Regions from separate parts of the Pseudomonas sp. GW822-FHT04H02 genome, predicted to be linked through region 1. Evidence: predicted binding sites of a transcription regulator. Region 1 holds the regulator's gene; the other holds the start of a gene.
The links. The regulator sigma-54, encoded in region 1, starts transcription at its own class of promoters, with help from an activator protein. The targets are predictions, from matches to a motif close to ANTGGCATNNANNTTGCTNT.
Positions count from the first base shown of each region.

Region 2: the regulator sigma-54 is predicted to act here: its motif matches at 4,739-4,758, upstream of AC1RMG_RS27565 (CmpA/NrtA family ABC transporter substrate-binding protein).

Region 1 is NZ_JBXAMM010000002.1:214,392-221,673, forward strand. It holds gene ptsN (PTS IIA-like nitrogen regulatory protein PtsN) at 1-135, opposite strand, end outside; gene hpf (ribosome hibernation-promoting factor, HPF/YfiA family) at 148-453, opposite strand; gene AC1RMG_RS07655 (RNA polymerase factor sigma-54) at 579-2,072, opposite strand; gene lptB (LPS export ABC transporter ATP-binding protein) at 2,255-2,980, opposite strand; gene lptA (lipopolysaccharide transport periplasmic protein LptA) at 2,980-3,525, opposite strand; gene lptC (LPS export ABC transporter periplasmic protein LptC) at 3,512-4,084, opposite strand; gene AC1RMG_RS07675 (KdsC family phosphatase) at 4,094-4,618, opposite strand; gene AC1RMG_RS07680 (KpsF/GutQ family sugar-phosphate isomerase) at 4,618-5,592, opposite strand; gene AC1RMG_RS07685 (ATP-binding cassette domain-containing protein) at 5,857-6,666, shown strand; gene mlaE (lipid asymmetry maintenance ABC transporter permease subunit MlaE) at 6,666-7,282, shown strand, end outside.
Region 2 is NZ_JBXAMM010000007.1:203,439-210,720, forward strand. It holds gene AC1RMG_RS27545 (sensor domain-containing diguanylate cyclase) at 1-331, opposite strand, end outside; gene rlmKL (bifunctional 23S rRNA (guanine(2069)-N(7))-methyltransferase RlmK/23S rRNA (guanine(2445)-N(2))-methyltransferase RlmL) at 468-2,732, opposite strand; gene rmf (ribosome modulation factor) at 3,277-3,492, shown strand; gene AC1RMG_RS27560 (quinone-dependent dihydroorotate dehydrogenase) at 3,626-4,645, opposite strand; gene AC1RMG_RS27565 (CmpA/NrtA family ABC transporter substrate-binding protein) at 4,878-6,089, shown strand; gene AC1RMG_RS27570 (ANTAR domain-containing response regulator) at 6,105-6,680, shown strand; gene AC1RMG_RS27575 (nitrate/nitrite transporter) at 7,025-7,282, shown strand, end outside.

The sequences.
Region 1 (7,282 bases):
GACATCCTGCATCTCCAGATCAGGCACTTCACGGCTGATCAGGTTGGCAATTTGTTCGAGGGCGCGTTTTTTACTGCCGCCCGGCACGTTCACCAGGGAACGGCCGGGGGTCAGGATGCTTTCAAGTCGGATCATGGGAGGGGAGTGTTAGCGACCCGTGCCTTGGAGAAGGTGGAGTTGCTTTTCCTTATGCTTTTTCAGTTGGCGGTCAAGCTTGTCCGTGAGCAGGTCGATTGCGGCATACATATCGTCATGTTCTGCGTTGGCAACGACCTCCCCACCGTGGATGTGCAGGGTGGCTTCGATTTTCTGCTTCAGCTTCTCGACAGCCATGGTGACCTGCACATTGGTAATCTTGTCGAAGTGCCTCTCCAGCCGGTCGAGTTTTTCGCCGATGTAGACGCGCAGGGGTTCAGTCACTTCGAGTTGGTGTCCACTGATGTTGACTTGCATACAGCTTCTCCTTCGTTGCCAGTGCATAACGCGGCAGGCTGGGTTGCCTGCCACCTAGACTACGTTTGAAAACGACACCGGGCCCTTTTCAAACACACTCTGAAACGCTGTGGCCAGCCCTGCGGCTACATCAACCGCTTACGTTCGCTGGAAGGCGCGATCCCAAGGGATTCGCGGTACTTGGCGACGGTACGACGGGCTACCTGAATGCCTTGTGCCTCCAGTAAACCAGCGATCTTGCTGTCACTCAACGGCTTTTTCTGATTTTCCGCGGCCACCAATTTTTTGATGATCGCGCGGATCGCCGTGGACGAGCATTCACCGCCTTCCGAAGTGCTGACGTGGCTGGAGAAAAAGTATTTCAGCTCATATATGCCCCGTGGGGTATGCATGAATTTTTGCGTGGTCACCCGGGAAATCGTCGATTCGTGCATGCCCACCGCCTCGGCGATATCGTGCAGAACCAGCGGCTTCATCGCTTCATCGCCATATTCGAGAAAGCCGCGCTGGTGCTCGACGATCTGGGTGGCGACCTTCATCAGGGTTTCATTGCGGCTTTGCAGGCTCTTGATGAACCAGCGGGCTTCCTGCAACTGGTTGCGCATGAAGGTGTTGTCGGCGCTGGTGTCGGCGCGGCGTACAAAACCGGCGTACTGGGCGTTGACCCGCAGGCGCGGCACGGATTCCTGGTTCAGTTCCACCAGCCAGCGTTCGTTGTCCTTGCGCACTATGACGTCCGGGACCACGTATTCGGCTTCGCTGGATTCGATCTGCGATCCGGGGCGGGGGTTGAGGCTCTGCACCAGCTCGATGACCTGGCGCAGCTCATCTTCCTTGAGCTTCATGCGCCGCATCAGCTGGCTGTAGTCGCGGCTGCCCAGGAGGTCGATGTAGTCACTGACCAGGCGCTGGGCCTCGCCCAGCCAGGGCGTTTTCGCCGGCAGCTGGCGCAGTTGCAGCAACAGGCACTCGCCCAGGTTGCGGGCGCCGATGCCCGCAGGTTCGAATTGCTGGATGCGGTGCAGGACGGCTTCTATCTCGTCCAGTTCGATGTCCAGTTCCGGATCGAAGGCTTCGAGGATCTCCTCGAGGGTTTCGTCCAGGTAGCCCTGATTGTTGATGCAGTCGATCAGGGTCACGGCAATCAGGCGGTCGGTGTCCGACATCGGCGCCAGGTTCAGTTGCCAGAGCAGGTGGCTCTGCAGGCTTTCGCCCGCCGAAGTGCGGGTGGTGAAGTCCCACTCGTCGTCATCGCTGCTGGGCAGGCTGCTGGCGCTGGTCTGGTAGACGTCTTCCCAGGCGGTGTCGACCGGCAGTTCGTTGGGGATGCGCTCGTTCCACTCACCGTCCTCGAGGTTGTCCACCGTGGGGGCGGTTTCCTGGTAGGAGGGCTCCTGGATCTCGGTATTGGGTTTGGACTCGGTGTTGTCGGCCAGGGGGTCGCTGTTGTCGAAGTCGTCGCCTTCTTCCTGGCGCTCGAGCATCGGGTTGGACTCCAGGGCTTCCTGGATTTCCTGTTGCAGGTCCAGGGTCGACAATTGGAGCAGGCGGATGGCCTGTTGCAGCTGCGGTGTCATCGTCAGCTGCTGGCCCATTCTAAGGACTAGCGATGGTTTCATGGCAGGGGCTTAACACCTTATTTGCCGGCGCACATGCGCCATCCACTACAGGGCGCCGGAGCGCCAAACATAAGCAAATTATATGCCTGAAACTGAAGTGTTTGCCTAGAGCGCTGTAACAATAAAGTTTGTAGGGTTTTATTGTTCCCGGCGCCCTGGCGTCCAGCCCAACACATCAGCCCTTACAGGCGGAACTCATGGCCCAGATAGACTTCCTTGACCAGTTCGTTGGCCAGGATGGTCTCGGAGTCGCCTTCGGCGATCAGTTGCCCGTCGTTGACGATGTAGGCGGTCTCGCAGATGTCCAGGGTTTCCCGGACGTTGTGGTCGGTAATCAGCACCCCGATGCCCTTGGCCTTGAGGTGGTGGATGATCTGCTTGATATCGCCCACCGAGATCGGGTCGACACCGGCGAAGGGTTCGTCCAGCAGGATGAACTTGGGCGCGGTGGCCAGGGCCCGGGCGATCTCCACGCGGCGCCGCTCACCACCGGACAGGCTCATGCCGAGGTTGTCGCGGATGTGGTTGATGTGGAATTCCTGCAGCAGGCTTTCCAGTTCCTGGCGACGGCCGGCCTTGTCGAGCTCCTTGCGGGTCTCGAGGATGGCCATGATGTTGTCGGCCACCGACAGCTTGCGAAAGATCGAGGCTTCCTGGGGCAGGTAGCCGATACCGGCGCGTGCGCGGCCGTGCATCGGTTGGTGGCTGACATCCAGGTCGTCGATCAGGACGCGGCCCTGATCGGCCTGGACCAGGCCGACGATCATGTAGAAGCAGGTGGTCTTGCCGGCGCCGTTGGGGCCGAGCAGGCCGACGATCTGACCGCTGTCGATGGACAGGCTGACATCACGCACGACCTGGCGGCTCTTGTAGCTCTTGGCCAGATGCTGAGCTTTCAGAGTTGCCATTACTGGGCCTTTTGCTCGTCGGTTTTCTTTTTCGGCTGGATGACCATGTCGATCCGCGGACGCGGCGCGGTAACCGAGCTGCCATTGGCGCGACCGGCGTTGGCAACCTGCTTGACGGTGTCGTAGACGATCTTCTCGCCTTCGGTGGTATTACCGTCGTTGATGACCTTGGCCTTGTCGATCAGCACGATGCGGTTCTGCTGGGCATGGTACTGGATGGTCACGGCGTAGGCCTGGACCGGTTTCGGGTCGGTCTGCTTCTGCAGTTGCTCGAAGTAGGCGAGGTTGCCCACCGAGGTCACCACGTCGATTTCACCGGTCTTGGACCGGGTGATGGTCACGGTGTTACCGGTGATCTTCATCGAGCCCTGGGTGATGATGACATCGCCCTTGTAGGTGGCCACGCCGTTCTTGTCGTCCAGCTGGGCGTCGTCGGCCTGGATGCGGATCGGCTGTTGGCTATCGTTCGGCAGAGCCCAGGCGCTCACGCTTCCCAGTGCTGCGCCCAGACTGAGCAAAATAGGGAGGGTTTTAACGAGCCTCATACTGTCCTCTTACGTTCGATAGCAGGTTCATCCTGCCGTCTTTCAAATACGCTTTCATTCCCTTGGCCGTAGTCACGCCGCCGGCGCCGTCGATTCTAACGGCTTGCTCGGTCTGCGCATATTGCTTCTGCGGGAATACTGTCATGCGGGTTGTGGTGATCAGCAGGTTGCGGTTGTGCTCGTCGGTGCGGGAAACCCGTACCGAATCGATCAGCTCGACCTCGGTGCCGTCCGGGTTGACCTCGCCGCGTTCGCTCTGGACATGCCAGGGGAACGTGGTGCCACGGTACATCTGCAGGTCCGGCTTGGTCAGCAGGGTCACTTCGCTGGCCTTGACGTGCTCGACCTTGTCCGAGGTCATTTCGTACTGCAGTTTGCCGTCGGGCAGGTACTGCACGCTGCGGGCGTTGATCACGTAGTAGTCAATGGCGCTTTCGTCGACCTGGGCCACCGGCTTGTCGAGGAAGCGTTCCGGGCTGATGTTCCAGTAACCGACCGCTGCGAACAGCAGGGCGATGGTCCCGAAGATCAGGATGTTGCGAATCTTTTTGCTCAGCATGGGAAGGCTCTATAAGTAAGCGGCATTGGCTGCTTCAAGGCGGTCCTGGGCACGCAGGATCAGTTCGCAGAACTCGCGGGCGGCACCTTCGCCGCCGCGGGCCACCGTGACGCCGTGGGCGTGTTCGCGGACAAACGCTGCGGCATTGGCCACCGCCATGCCCAGCCCCACGCGGCGGATCACCGGCAGGTCGGGCAAATCGTCGCCCAGATAGGCGACCTGTTCATAGCTTAGGCCCAGTTGGCCAAGAAGCTCGTCCAATACCACCAGCTTGTCTTCGCGGCCCTGGTACAGGTGGGGAATCCCCAGGTTCTTGGCCCGGCGCTCTACCACCGGGGTCTTGCGCCCGCTGATGATCGCCGTCTGTACGCCGGCTGCCATGAGCATCTTGATGCCCTGGCCGTCCAGGGTGTTGAAGGTCTTGAACTCGCTGCCGTCTTCGAGGAAGTACAGGCGCCCGTCAGTCAGCACGCCGTCGACATCGAATACCGCCAGCTTGATGTTTTTACCGCGTTGCAGCAGGTCGGCACTCATCACATCACTCCCGCGCGCAGCAGATCGTGCATGTTCAAGGCGCCGATCGGCCGGTCTTCCTTGTCCACCACCACCAGGGCGCTGATCTTGTGGTCTTCCATGATTTTCAGGGCTTCGGCGGCCAGCATGTCGGCACGTGCGGTCTTGCCATGAGGGGTCATCACCGAATCGATGGTGGCATGGTGTATATCGATGGCCCGATCCAGGGTGCGACGCAGGTCGCCGTCGGTGAAGATCCCGGCCAGGCGGCCGTCGGCCTCCAGGATCACGGTCATGCCCAGGCCCTTGCGGGTCATTTCCATGAGCGCGTCCTTGAGCAGGGTGCCGCGTTGCACCTGGGGCAGATCGCTGCCTTCGTGCATGACGTTCTCCACCTTGAGCAGCAGGCGACGGCCCAGGGCACCACCCGGGTGGGAGAAGGCAAAGTCCTCGGCAGTGAAGCCCCGGGCTTCCAGCAGCGCCACGGCCAGGGCGTCGCCCATGACCAGGGCGGCGGTGGTCGAGGAGGTCGGTGCCAGGTTCAGCGGGCAGGCTTCGTGCTCGACGTGGACGTTGAGGTTGACATCAGCCGCCTTGGCCAGCGGCGACTCGGGGTTGCCGGTGAGGCTGATCAACTGGATGCCCAGACGCTTGATCAGGGGCAGCAGGGTGACGATTTCGTTGGTGGAGCCGGAGTTGGAGAGGGCCAGGATCACGTCATCGCGAGTGATCATGCCCATGTCGCCATGGCTGGCTTCGGCAGGATGGACGAAGAAGGCCGTGGTCCCGGTGCTGGCCAGGGTAGCGGCAATCTTGTTGCCGACGTGCCCGGACTTGCCCATGCCGACCACCACTACGCGGCCTTTGCTGGCCAGAATCATCTCGCAAGCGCGTACGAAATCTGCGTCGATATGGGGCAGCAAGCCTTCTACTGCCTGTAGTTCGAGGCGGATGGTGCGTTGTGCTGATTGAATCAGGTCGCTGGATTGGCTCATGTCTGAAATCGTATAGCCCGATGAAAAGGCGGCGATTATAGCGGTAATGAACAAATCCCTCACGCAAGTTCGTCAGGCTTTGTCTACCGGGCGTGAGGAAAGCCTGGTTTTTGCCTGTCGTCGACCTGAACGGGGGTGGCGTCGGCCTTGGGGGCTCCGTATCAGCAGTGATATAGTTCGCCGCCAGTTCGGCCTGCCCAGGGGCATGTACTCCCGGCAGGGAGCCAAGCGTCCGAGTGATAGGCTGCATCGCAAGGAGTTTAGATGAGTGCCGATAACGCCTACGCGGTCGAGCTGAAGGGACTGTCCTTCAAGCGCGGTACGCGCAGCATTTTCAATAACGTGGATATCCGTATTCCGCGGGGCAAGGTCACCGGCATCATGGGGCCTTCCGGCTGTGGGAAGACCACCCTGTTGCGCTTGATGGGCATGCAGTTGCGGCCCAGCAGCGGCGAAGTGTGGGTCAATGGCCAGAATCTGCCGAGTCTTTCGCGCAGCGATCTGTTCGACGCGCGCAAGCAGATGGGCGTGCTGTTCCAGAGCGGCGCACTGTTCACCGACCTGGACGTGTTCGAGAACGTGGCCTTTCCGCTGCGGGTGCACACCCAACTGCCGGACGAAATGATTCGTGACATCGTCCTGCTCAAGTTGCAGGCGGTGGGCTTGCGCGGCGCGGTCGACCTGATGCCCGACGAGCTGTCCGGCGGCATGAAGCGCCGGGTCGCCCTGGCCCGGGCGATTGCCCTGGATCCGCAGATCCTCATGTACGACGAGCCTTTCGTGGGCCAGGACCCCATTGCCATGGGCGTTCTGGTGCGCCTGATCCGGCTGCTCAACGATGCCCTGGGCATCACCAGCATCCTGGTTTCCCACGACCTGGCGGAAACCGCGAGCATTGCCGACTACCTCTATGTAGTGGGCGATGGCCAGGTGTTGGGCCAGGGAACTCCCGAAGAGCTGATGGACTCCGATAATCCGCGTATCCGTCAGTTCATGAAGGGCGATCCCGACGGCCCGGTGCCGTTTCACTTTCCAGCGACGGACTACCGCGCAGATCTTCTGGGGAAGCGCTGATGCGCAAAATATCGCTAATCGAGAGGGTTCGCCTCTTCGGTCGCTCAGGCATCGATGTCCTGGCGGTACTGGGGCGTTCCACGCTGTTCCTGTTCCATGCGCTGCTGGGCCGCGGTGGCATCGGCGGCAGCTTTGGCCTGCTGGTCAAGCAACTGCACTCAGTGGGCGTGATGTCCCTGGTGATCATTGTCGTGTCCGGGATCTTCATCGGCATGGTGCTGGCGCTACAGGGCTTCAATATCCTTTCCAGCTACGGTTCGGAGCAGGCGGTGGGGCAGATGGTGGCCCTGACCCTGTTGCGGGAGCTGGGGCCGGTAGTGACTGCGCTGCTGTTCGCCGGGCGTGCCGGTTCGGCGCTGACCGCGGAAATTGGCAACATGAAGTCCACCGAGCAGCTCTCCAGCCTGGAGATGATCGGTGTCGACCCGCTCAAGTACATCATTGCGCCGCGCCTGTGGGCCGGCTTCATTTCCCTGCCATTGCTGGCGATGATTTTCAGCGTGGTGGGCATCTGGGGCGGTTCGTGGGTCGCTGTCGACTGGCTGGGAGTCTACGACGGCTCCTACTGGGCGAACATGCAGAACAGCGTGACCTTCAGTGGTGACGTGCTCAACGG
Region 2 (7,282 bases), on a different contig from region 1:
CCCAGGCATAGGCCTGGGTGCGGCGCAACAAGGGTTTGGCGTAGCCATCGAAATCCTGGCGGGTCACCAGGTCGGAATTGACAAAGAAGCGCCGCAAGCCGTCCAGGCGTTGTTCCTGGTCTTGAAAGCGTTCTTCGATGCGGCTGTAGCGTTCGCCGGCCAGCAACTGGAAGCGCTGGCGCACCTGCTGCTTGTTCAGGCTGTAGGTGGACCACGCCAAGAGCCCGGTGAGGATGCCGCCCGCAACCAGGACCAGCACCGCCACCAGCCAGGCAGATACCTCTTCACTTATGAAACCCAGGATTTTCGGGCGTACAACATGCAGAGGCATAAGCAGAACTCATCACGCCAGCGAGTTTGGGCATCATCCGGACCAAGTGTGAGTTATAGCTATTAGCCACTAATTTGACCAGCGCTAAACAGCCCCCGAAACCTGAAAAAACAGGCCTCGGGGACATATCCGGCCATCAGCGTGCGGTGACTTTCCAGGCACGGTGGATTTTGCCGTTGCGGGCGAAATCCGGATCGATGGTTTTCGCCGTGATTTCCTCGATCTGGTAGCGCGCGGCGAGGTTTTCATCCAGCTGGAACTTGCGGAAGTTGTTGGAGAAATACAGCACGCCCCCCGGCGCCAGGCGTGCCATGGCCAGGTCCAGCAACTGCACCTGGTCACGCTGCACGTCGAACACCCCTTCCATGCGCTTGGAGTTGGAGAAGGTCGGCGGGTCGATGAAGATCAAGTCGAACTCGTCACGGCAGCTGTCCAGCCAGGCCATCACATCGCCCTGCTCCAGGCGGTTCTTGTCGGAGAAACCGTTGAGCGAGAAATTGCGGCGTGCCCAGTCCAGATAGGTTTTCGACAGGTCGACGCTGGTGGTGCTGCGCGCGCCGCCCTTGGCCGCGTGCACACTGGCGGTGGCGGTGTAGCAGAACAGGTTGAGGAAACGCTTGCCCGCCGCCTCTTGCTGAATACGCATGCGCATCGGCCGGTGATCGAGAAACAGCCCGGTATCCAGGTAGTCGGTAAGGTTCACCAGTAGCTTGATCCCGCCTTCACGAACTTCGGTGAACTGGCCCTGGGCACTCTGGCGCTCGTACTGCTTGGTGCCGCTCTGGCGCTCGCGACGCTTGATCACCACCCGGCTCTTGTCGACATTCAACGCCTGGGGAATCGCCGCCAGGGCATCGAACAGACGTGCCTGGGCCTTTTCCGGGTCCACCGATTTGGGCGCCGCGTACTCCTGCACGTGCACCCAATCCTGGTAGAGGTCGATGGCCAGGGAGTATTCCGGCATGTCGGCATCGTAGACACGGTAGCACTCGATGCCCTCGCGCTTGGCCCACTTGCCCAGTTGCTTGAGGTTCTTTTGCAGGCGGTTGGCGAACATCTGCCCGCCCTCGCTCAGGCGCGCCTGTTCGACCACGGGAGCAGGAGCCGGGGCCGGCTTGATCGGGTTGCCATTCTTGTTGTACTGGCGCACGGGTGCTTCGTCCGCGGCGGCCTGGGCCTGCTCGCGTTCCACCTGGCGCTGCTCGGCGGTGCGGCGCTCGCCGGTGACGAACTGATCCGGCAGGACCTTGATCAGCAGCAGCTTGCAGGGCAAGGCGCCGTTCCAGAACGAGTACTGTTTATGGCTGCGGATGCCCATGCGCTTGCCCAGGTCCGGGGCGCCGGTGAACACCGCCGCTTCCCAGTTCAGGCAGGCCTGGCGCAGGCGCTCGCCGAGGTTCTGATAGAGGTACAGCAGGCTGGCTTCGTCACCCAGGCGCTCGCCGTAGGGTGGGTTGCAGATCACCAGGCCTTTCTGGTTCTGGTCCGGGCGCGGCTCGAAGGTGCCCACTTCGCCCTGGTAGATCTTGATCCACTCGCTCAGGCCGGCGCGCTCTACGTTGTTGCGGCCGGGCTGGATCAGACGCGGGTCGGCTTCGTAGCCGCGGATCCACAGCGGTGGCTTGGCCAGGCCGGCCTGGGCCCGGGCCAGCGCTTCGTCGTGCAGCTTGCGCCACAGCGCCGGCACGTGGCCGAGCCAGGCGGTGAAGCCCCATTGTTCACGCTTGAGATTGGGGGCGATGTCCGCGGCAATCATCGCCGCCTCCACCAGGAAGGTGCCCACGCCACACATCGGGTCGGCCAGGGCGCCGCCTTCGGCAGCGATGCGCGGCCAGCCGGAACGGATCAGGATCGCCGCCGCCAGGTTTTCCTTGAGCGGCGCGGCGCCTTGCTGCAGGCGGTAGCCGCGCTGGTGCAGGCTGTGACCGGAGAGGTCCAGGGAGAGGATGGCTTCGCCGCGGTCCAGGCGCAGGTGGATGCGCAGGTCGGGGTTGAGCTTGTCCACCGAAGGGCGCTCGCCGGTCGGAGTGCGCAGCTTGTCGACAATGGCGTCCTTGACCTTCAGGGCGCCGAAGTGGGTGTTGTCGATGCCCGAGCCATGGCCGCTGAACTCCACGGCCAGGGTGCCGTCGGCCAGCATGTGGTCCTGCCAGTCGACATCCAGCACGCCGTGGTAGAGATCCTCGGCGTCCTTCATCGGGAAGCGCTTGAGCACCAGCAGCACCCGGTTGGCCAGGCGCGACCACAAGCACAGGCGATAGGCCGTCTCCATGTCGGCCATGCCGCGCACGGCAGAAGTGTGCTCACGCGCTTGCTCAAGGCCAAGCCCGACGGCTTCCTCGATCAGCAGGCCTTCAAGGCCTTTGGGACAGGTGAGGAAGATTTCGTAACGATCCGACATGGGAATACCAGGGCCTTTAGCAATAAGTGAACGGGCAACGCATCGCCCGTTCGGTTTTCAATCAAGCGCTTTTCTTCAAGAGCGCTCGTGTGGCGCGAAACTGCGCCGTCCCACCCCGGCAGGCTGGCTTTCTTGCAGGGCAAAAGAGCTTAGAGGCCGGGACAGATAAAAAGTCAGGGCAACAAAATGACATAAGTCGACCCTTCGTCGAATAGTAGTTGAGTGCAACCGTTCGACATTCTCACTAAAGCATTAACCTCATCATCTAGTGAGAGGCTGATCACAGGGGGCTTTGCGTGACAGGCACGATACAAAACCGCCCCAGGCTTATGGCCTGGACAGCATTATCGTTACGTCCTTATGACAAAACGATCATTCACTTGCTGTGACCTATTGGTTAGAACTCAACACAGGTTGGCGCCGCAACGGCGTCAACATCAAGGCTCGCGACGCCGGCAGCGAGCACCAACGGCAGAAGCAATCTGCCCGACCTCAACGAAGGTCGACGGGACATAAAGCAGTCAACAAGTGAGGGAAACACCCTATGAGAAGACTAAAGCGTGATCCGTTGGAAAAAGCGTTTTTACGCGGATATCAGTATGGCGTTAATGGCAAGTCCCGTGAGCTTTGCCCATTTACTCTACCGTCGGTACGCCAAGCCTGGATTAACGGCTGGCGAGAAGGACGCGGCGACAACTGGGACGGTATGACAGGCACTGCGGGCATCCACAGACTCAACGAACTTCGCGCTGTCGGCTGATCAGGGCACATTCCGACACCTAAAACTTGAATAGATGACGACTTAACCACGCACGCCCCATCCGGGCGGCGGGCTTCGGCCCAGGGGCTCCTTCGAGGAGCCCTTTTTTATGCCCGCGTGCCGTCCCTCCCTCTCAGCCCATGGCCGCGATGGCATCCACCGACTCGCGAATCAGCGCCGGCCCCTTGTAGATGAACCCCGAATACAGCTGCACCAGGCTGGCGCCCGCAGCGATCTTCTCAGCCGCGTGCTTGCCTTCGGTGATGCCGCCCACGGCGATGATCGGCAAACGGCCGGCCAGTTCAGCAGCCAGTACCTTGACCGTGTGGGTGCTCTTTTCCCGTACCGGTGCGCCGGACAGGCCGCCGGCCTCGGCGCCATGCTCCAGGCCTTCGACGCCTTCACGGCTCAAAGTGGTGTTGGTGGCGATCACTGCATCCATGCCGGTTTCAAGCAGGGCGCGGGCCACTTCCACGGTTTCCTCGTCGCTCATGTCCGGAGCGATCTTGATGGCCAGCGGTACACGCTTGCCGTGGATCGCAGTCAGTTCCTGTTGGCGCTGGCTCAAGGCCGCCAGCAGTTGCTTGAGCGACTCGCCAAATTGCAGGCTGCGCAGGCCCGGGGTATTGGGCGAGCTGACGTTGACCGTGACATAGCTGGCATGGGCATAGACCTTGTCCAGGCAGATCAGGTAATCATCCACCGCCCGCTCCACCGGGGTGTCGAAGTTCTTGCCGATATTGATCCCCAGCACGCCCTTGTATTGCGAGGCCGCGACCCGTGCCAGCAGGTTGTCGACCCCCAGGTTGTTGAAGCCCATGCGGTTGATGATGGCCTCGGCCTGAGGCAGGCGGAAGATCCGCGGCTTGGGGTTGCCCGGTTGCGGGCGTGGGGTGACGGTGCCGATCTCGACAAAACCAAACCCCAATTGGGCGAAGCCGTCGATGGCTGCGCCGTTCTTGTCCAGGCCCGCAGCCAGCCCTACCGGGTTCGCAAACTCCAGGCCCATGACCTTGACCGGCATCTGCGCCGGGGCCTTGCACAACAGCCCGTTAAGGCCCAAACGCCCGCCCGCGCCGATCAGGTCCAGGGACAGATCGTGGGAGGTTTCCGGGGAGAGTTTGAACAACAGCTGGCGGGCCAGGGTATACATGGGCGGGATGAACTCGGTTGGCGGCGAAATAGGGCGCCGATTATAGCCGGCCCCGGGGCTTGCAGGCGAGGCGCGAAGTGAAATCCCCGCCGGGCTGGCATATGCCTTGCACTCTCATGTGCATGCAGACCTCGGCCAAGGGCGGCTGAGGTCCCAGGACAATGGCGTCGTCACCCGCCCCGGCCTCATCCGGTCGGCGGGTACGACGCTTTTTTATGCAAGGTGCCACGTCATGAACGATCTCCCCAACACCCCGCTGGCCTGGGTCAACGGCAGCGATGCCCCGGAAAAGTCCGCCATCAACCTGGGCTTCATGGCCCTGACCGATTGCGCCTCAGTGGTGGTCGCCGCCACTCAAGGCTTCGCCCAACCCTACGGCCTGACCCTGAACCTCAAGCGCCAGAGTTCCTGGGCCAGCCTGCGGGACAAGCTGGTGAGCGGCGAGCTGGACGCCGCCCACAGCCTGTATGGACTGATCTACGCGGTACACCTGGGTATCGGCGGCACCAACCCCTGTGACATGGCAGTGCTCATGGGCCTGAACCAGAACGGCCAGAGCATCAACCTGTCCCGGGAACTGCAAGCCCTCAAGGTGACCAGCCCTGAGACATTGGACCGCCATGTGCACCAAAGCCGGGCACGACTGACCTTCGCCCAGACCTTCCCCACCGGTACCCACGCCATGTGGCTGTACTACTGGCTGGCCAGCCAGGGTATCCACCCGCTGCAGGATGTCGACAGCGTAGTGGTGCCGCCACCGCAGATGGTGGCTCATCTGCAGGCCGGGCGCATCGACGGGTTCTGCGTCGGCGAACCCTGGAGCGCCAGTGCAGTGCAGCAGGATCAGGGTTTCACCCTGGCCACCAGCCAGGCGATCTGGCCGGATCACCCGGAAAAAGTCCTCGGCTGCACCCGCGCCTTCGTCGAGCAATACCCGAACACCGCCCGGGTCCTGGTGATGGCGATTCTCGAAGCCAGCCGCTTTATCGAGCAAAGCCCGGAAAACCGCCGCAGCACCGCCCAGTTGCTGAGCGCTGCCGATTACCTGAATGCACCGCTGGACTGCATCGAGCCGCGGCTGCTGGGGGATTACGCCGACGGCCTGGGCAATCGCTGGCAGGACCCCCACGCCCTGCGCTTTCACCATCATGGCGCCGTCAACCTGCCCTACCTGTCCGACGGCATGTGGTTCATGACCCAGTTCCGGCGCTGGGGCCTGCTGCGGGAAGACCCGGATTACCTGGGCGTCGCGCGCCACGTGCAGCAGCTGGAGCTATACCGCGAAGCCGCCACCGCGCTGGGCATCGCCGCCTGGGGCCAGGACATGCGCAGCAGCCAGTTGATCGATGGCAAGGTGTGGGACGGCTCTGAGCCTGCCGCCTATGCCCGCAGCTTCCGCCTGCATGCGATGAACGGCACCCCTCCCCTTGTTGCCCAGCGCTGATCGGAGCCCGCGAACATGCTGCGTATCCTGCTGATCAACGACACCGCGAAAAAAGTCGGAAGGCTCAAGGCCGCCCTCAGCGAAGCCGGTTTCGAGGTGATTGACGAATCCGGCCTGACCATCGACCTGCCGGGCCGCGTCGAAACAGTGCGTCCGGACGTGATCCTGATCGATACCGAGTCACCCAGCCGCGATGTCATGGAGCAAGTGGTGCTGGTCAGCCGCGATCAACCCCGGCCCATCGTGATGTTCACCGATGAACACGATCCGGGGGTAATGCGCCAGGCGATCAAGTCCGGGGTCAGCGCCTACATCGTCGAGGGCATCCAGGTCCAGCGCCTGCAGCCTATCCTCGACGTGGCCATGGCGCGCTTTGAAAGCGACCAGGCCCTGCGCGCGCAACTCCAGGCCCGGGACCAGCAACTGGCCGAGCGCAAGCGCATCGAACTGGCCAAGGGCCTGTTGATGAAGATGAAGGACTGCGACGAAGAACAGGCCTACACCCTGATGCGTCGCCAGGCCATGAGCAAACAGCAGAAGCTGATCCAGGTCGCGGAACAGATCATCGCCATGCAGGAACTGCTGGGCTGACCTGCGCCCCGTAGGAGCCGGCTTGCCGGCGAATAGGCCTCTGAACCTTGCGCCAGTCTTGAGGGTGCCTTCGCTGGCAAGCCAGCTCCTACAGCGAACCTGCCCATGCGAGCCAGCATCGGCCGCAGGTTGGCGCGGCTCTTGCTATCAGATCCACACCGGTAACCAACGGCGGTTGCCCCACCTACGACAAAGACGTCGCGCGCCCTGCTCGCCCTCAACGAGCCGGGTGCCGACGTTTTTTCGTTTTGGCCCCACTGACCGGGGTCGGTGGCGCGGCCGTGGCGGCGCTCCACCTGCAAGCTCATGACGACTCCAACGACTCTTATCAGCTGAGGTGCGCGATGAATTCAAGCTTCTGGAAATCCGGCCACACCCCGACCCTGTTCGCGGCCTTTCTGTATTTCGACCTGAGCTTCATGGTCTGGTATCTGCTAGGGCCCCTGGCAGTGCAGATCGCCGCCGATCTGCACCTGAGCACCCAACAGCGCGGGCTGATGGTGGCCACGCCGATCCTCGCCGGCGCAGTACTGCGCTTCATCATGGGCCTGCTGGCCGATCGCCTGTCACCTAAGACCGCCGGCCTGATCGGCCAGGTGATC